DNA from 2 places in the Bacillus sp. M5A3_1b genome. Region 2 is predicted to be linked to the other one. Evidence: riboswitches for the same ligand, from Rfam matches in the RefSeq annotation. Region 2 holds a riboswitch; the other holds the start of a gene.
What was found. A riboswitch is a leader RNA that binds a small molecule or an ion and turns the genes downstream of it on or off. The one in region 2 is predicted to bind S-adenosylmethionine.

Region 1: another riboswitch for S-adenosylmethionine. It lies ahead of ACLBWW_RS24805 (methionine ABC transporter ATP-binding protein); the one in region 2 lies ahead of ACLBWW_RS17895 (hypothetical protein).

What each region holds. Positions count from the first base shown of each region.
Region 1 is NZ_JBKEZY010000012.1:25,416-27,620, reverse strand. Features, by position in the region: gene ACLBWW_RS24810 (methionine ABC transporter permease) at 1-92, opposite strand, end outside; gene ACLBWW_RS24805 (methionine ABC transporter ATP-binding protein) at 82-1,101, opposite strand; SAM riboswitch class I at 1,225-1,330, opposite strand; gene ACLBWW_RS24800 (cysteine hydrolase family protein) at 1,728-2,205, shown strand, end outside.
Region 2 is NZ_JBKEZY010000006.1:116,219-118,423, reverse strand. Features, by position in the region: gene ACLBWW_RS17905 (NAD(P)H-dependent oxidoreductase) at 1-77, opposite strand, end outside; gene ACLBWW_RS17900 (SWIM zinc finger family protein) at 101-490, opposite strand; gene ACLBWW_RS17895 (hypothetical protein) at 744-1,061, opposite strand; SAM riboswitch class I at 1,102-1,200, opposite strand; gene ACLBWW_RS17890 (hypothetical protein) at 1,323-1,514, shown strand; gene ACLBWW_RS17885 (ECF transporter S component) at 1,683-2,205, opposite strand, start outside.

The DNA of each region.
Region 1 (2,205 bases), on a different contig from region 2:
GTAGCGAATATAAGGGTTACAATTACCATTAAGAGGGTATCCCCCGTCGCATCTACTATGCGGGGCCAAAATATACTCCAATCAACTCGCATGAGCTTCTACCTCCTTCAGCTGCACTTGCAGTCTTAGATGTTGTAATGCTTTTTGAATTTCTTTCTGCTCACCTTGCAGTTCTACAAGTAGATTTCCAAATAGCACATTTTGAAGTTCAATAATATTTCCGTACAGTACGTTTACATCGACGTTATAGTTTTTCGCGATATATGATAGTACCGGCTGCCCTGTCTCTTCCCCAGTAAATGTTAAGCGATAAATCTGTCCACCATTTTGAATTTTCCCTAGAACACTTTCCGGTAAATGATCATTAATAATGGAGCGTACAAAGTTTTGAGTCGTCTTTGTTTTTGGTTGTGTGAAAACATCAAACAGTTTTCCTTCTTCAATAACCTTTCCCTTCTCCATTACAGCTACACGGTGACAAATTTCTTTCACAACGTGCATTTCATGTGTAATAAGAAGAATTGTTACATTATATTCTCGATTTACTTTCTTTAATAAGTTTAATATCTCTGTCGTTGTTTCTGGATCTAAAGCTGATGTTGCCTCATCACATATAAGGATATCCGGTGATGTTGCAAGTGCTCTTGCAATACCAACACGTTGCTTTTGACCGCCTGATAGTTGCTCTGGATAATAGTTTGCTTTATCTTCTAACCCTACAAACTTCAGCAGTTTATTTACTCTTTCTTTTATCTCATTCTTTGGTACTTTCGCTAATTTTAATGGATAAGCAATATTCCCAAACACTGTTCTTGAATTAAATAAATTAAAACTTTGAAAAATCATCCCGATTCTTTGTCTTAGCTTCCGTAATTCTTTCGTCGATAGTAATGTAATATCTTTATCATCTATTGAAATCGTTCCTGCCGTCGGTCTCTCTAACATATTTACTAAGCGTAACAACGTACTCTTTCCAGCACCACTAAAACCGATAATGCCAAAAATTTCGCCCTTCTCAACTGATAATGTTACGTCTTCCACCGCATGAACAGATTGCCCACCTGATTCATATACTTTACTTACGTTGTTAAAAGAAATCATTTTCTTCCCTCCTATATGCTGTAAAAACTTGAAGTAGAGCTTTCGAGGTAAAATAAAAAGTGCTCTCCTTCTTATCAACCATAAAGATAAGAAGGAGAGCACTTATATGTACTCGGTCACATCTTCTCATCTTCCAAGCCTTTTATAGGCTTGCTGGAGTTAGCACGGTATTAAAAAACCCGTTGCTGAGGTATCGTAGGGCCAGTCCCTCCACCTCTCTGGATAAGAATGTATCGATTTAATTGTCGTTTAATTAATTCTCATTATAGAACTCAGAATAATAAGAGTCAATACATTTTTTAGAAAAATATTAATTATTATTCTATTAAAATTTTCAAATGAAAAAATCACACTACAATAGTGATTTTTAAAGTTATGTAAAATTCTTTTCCTTCATATTTTTTAAAAGGAGAATCCTCTCTATAAAGTGAAACTATAATCAGTGGGGGGGTTTTGTTCATCCCCCACTGATTATCAGCCCTCACCAATCGGACATTTACGGACAGTTGATCTCCCACCTAACTTCTTTGCTCCAGCCGAATTTTGAGGTGGGAGTTTTACTGCCCGTTAATGTCGGATAAATTGAATACCATTATTTGAATATGAAATCGGAGGAAGATAAATATATGAAAACAGCTCTTTTACTCGTTGATATTCAAAATGATTATTTTCCACATGGAAAGATGGAGTTGCGTAATCCAGTAGAAGCAAGCGAATACGCTAGTCAGCTACTACAATTCTTTAGAACGAAAAACGAACCTATTTTTCATATCCAACATGTAGCAATTAAAGATGACGCTACTTTTTTCCTACCCAATACAGAAGGTGTACATATCCATGAAAGCGTACGTCCACTTAGAGAAGAAACTGTTATACTCAAACATTATCCAAATAGTTTTCGCGAAACTGATCTTCTAGAACAATTACAACGTTTAGACATTGAGCACGTCGTCATATGTGGGATGATGACTCATATGTGTATTGATGCTACCGTAAGGGCTGCTTTTGATTTCGGCTTTCCATGTACCGTTATACATGATGCTTGTGCTACAAAAGATCTTTCCTTTAAGAATGCTACTATACCAGCCGTTTATATTCATAACA
Region 2 (2,205 bases):
CCTTTTTGCACATGCTTTAATATCCCCGCATTAAAACTGGAAGGACTAGGATGAGCGTATACAATTAGTACATTCACTACAAAACAACTCCCTCTATAAGTTAAAGTTTCCCCTTCTTTAACATCTTCTCTACAATTTGTACGTTTTTCGAACTTTGTAATAAACGATTTAATACTGTAAGTAACTCTTCCTTTTCTAAATCTTTCAGTTTCTCTTTTACCGTACTTTCACCAGCACCTTGAATATCATAAACAACTGCCGCCATATGCTTGCAAAGATTCTCATAAGGACACTCGCAGCTACTTTCTGTAAAATCTTCAAGGTCAATAATTACTTCATAATTTCCTGCATTTCCAGTAACGAAAGCAAATATTTTCTTATCGTGTATTTCAACATCTTCTACATGTCCATCTTCATAATATTCGTATCCTCTATCTACAATGTATTTCGGAATCCATTTCGTTATATCCTGTAATAAATAAGCGTACATAACAACACCTCTTCCTTTAATTCCCTTTTGACTTCCACAACCCCTGCATGTTATTCTAATAACTGTCAAATAGCAAGTCTATATGACAAAACGACTGACACCTATTCGGCGGAGGTGTCTCTTTTCATTTGCAGCCGATATGAAGTGCCTCTTTCAGGCACATTCAATCTTTGACACTACACACTCAACACCATTCCCTTGTATCAGGCTGCTTAAGCAGTCTTTTACTCTACATACTTCAAAAAAAGAGAGCTTAGCTCCCTTTTCCCGCCTTATAAAATACCCCTTTTTCAGTATAGAGATATTCATCAGCTAATGTAATTTTCCCATCCAGTTTCAGTTCATCTAATAGTCTTGATAAATAAAATTGATGTAACATCTTTTTCGTGAATTTTCCTTCATGATGCGAAACGATATGTTCTTGAATATCTAACAATGATATTGGCTTATCTTGCTCTATCATATATTCATAAACTGTACTACGCAGTTTTACGTATTTTTCGAGTGTCACAGTACTTCGCAACCCCTTTCTTCTTAATATAAATTTTCGTAATCGGTTTTTTTGCAACAAAAAAACCTCTCCGATAAGAAGAAGTTACGTATATATCTTCGTCTTATCTCCCAGAACAAATATGTTCTGCTGGAATTAGCACCTGCATCGCGGTTGCTGGGTTTCATCGGGCCAGTCCCTCCACCTCTCTGGATAAGAAAATATTCACTTAATTCTTACTATACGTAATTTCATTCTAATTGTCAAACAAATATAACAAATTATATTTTGTTCCTTACTGTTCATACTATACATATATGAATATGCAAGGAGGATTATGAAATGCACGAAAATGCTCGCGGATATGTCCAAAATTCTTTTCAATCATTACAAGAAGCAAAACATTGTTTAGAAGAAGCGCTACAGACTGTTGAAAAAGATTTTAATCGCGCTCGTATTGAACAATCACTTTATGCGATCGAACAAGCTATTCAACGTTGTGATTACACGGTTCATATTTTAGAACAAGATTGAAAAAACTTCCCATCATAAGGTGGGAAGTTTTTTCAAATGGCATACTTCATAATTATTACCGTTATAATTAAAAAATATACAGAAAAATGCTCCTTACAATATGTAAGAAGCATGAAAGAGGCAAACGAATATGTAAGTCGCGACCCTACCTTATATGAGTATGCTTTTCTATACCATGTTATGCTTATCTAATATGCCGTATTTCTTTTTAAATCTCGTAAGAATCGTAATCCAAGACGTACTAAATAATAGTAAGAACACAACATTTGAAATTGCATGGCTCAAATCGAAATAAAAACTTGCGATATAATACGAAATGACTGTTTCCCACGTTGCTTCACGTATAAAACCGAGAAGCCCCCAGAAATTCATGATCCAGCCAAATAAAAAGCCCACGAAGAACCCGTATAGTAGTCTCCCCCATAACTTTTTCATTAAAAACGTATTACGAAGTAAGCCTGCTATAAAACCAATCATACCCCATGAAAACATTTGCCACGGCGTCCACGGACCTTGCCCTAAAAAGATGTTAGACACAATCGCCGCTGTTGCCCCGATCATAAATCCAGTTTCGCTTCCAAACACAATTGCAGAAACGATAATAACAAAAGAAGTCGGTTGTACACTTGGTAAAAGAGAAAACGGTACACGGCTAACTGCTGCAATTGCCGCTAACACGGCAACGAGAACA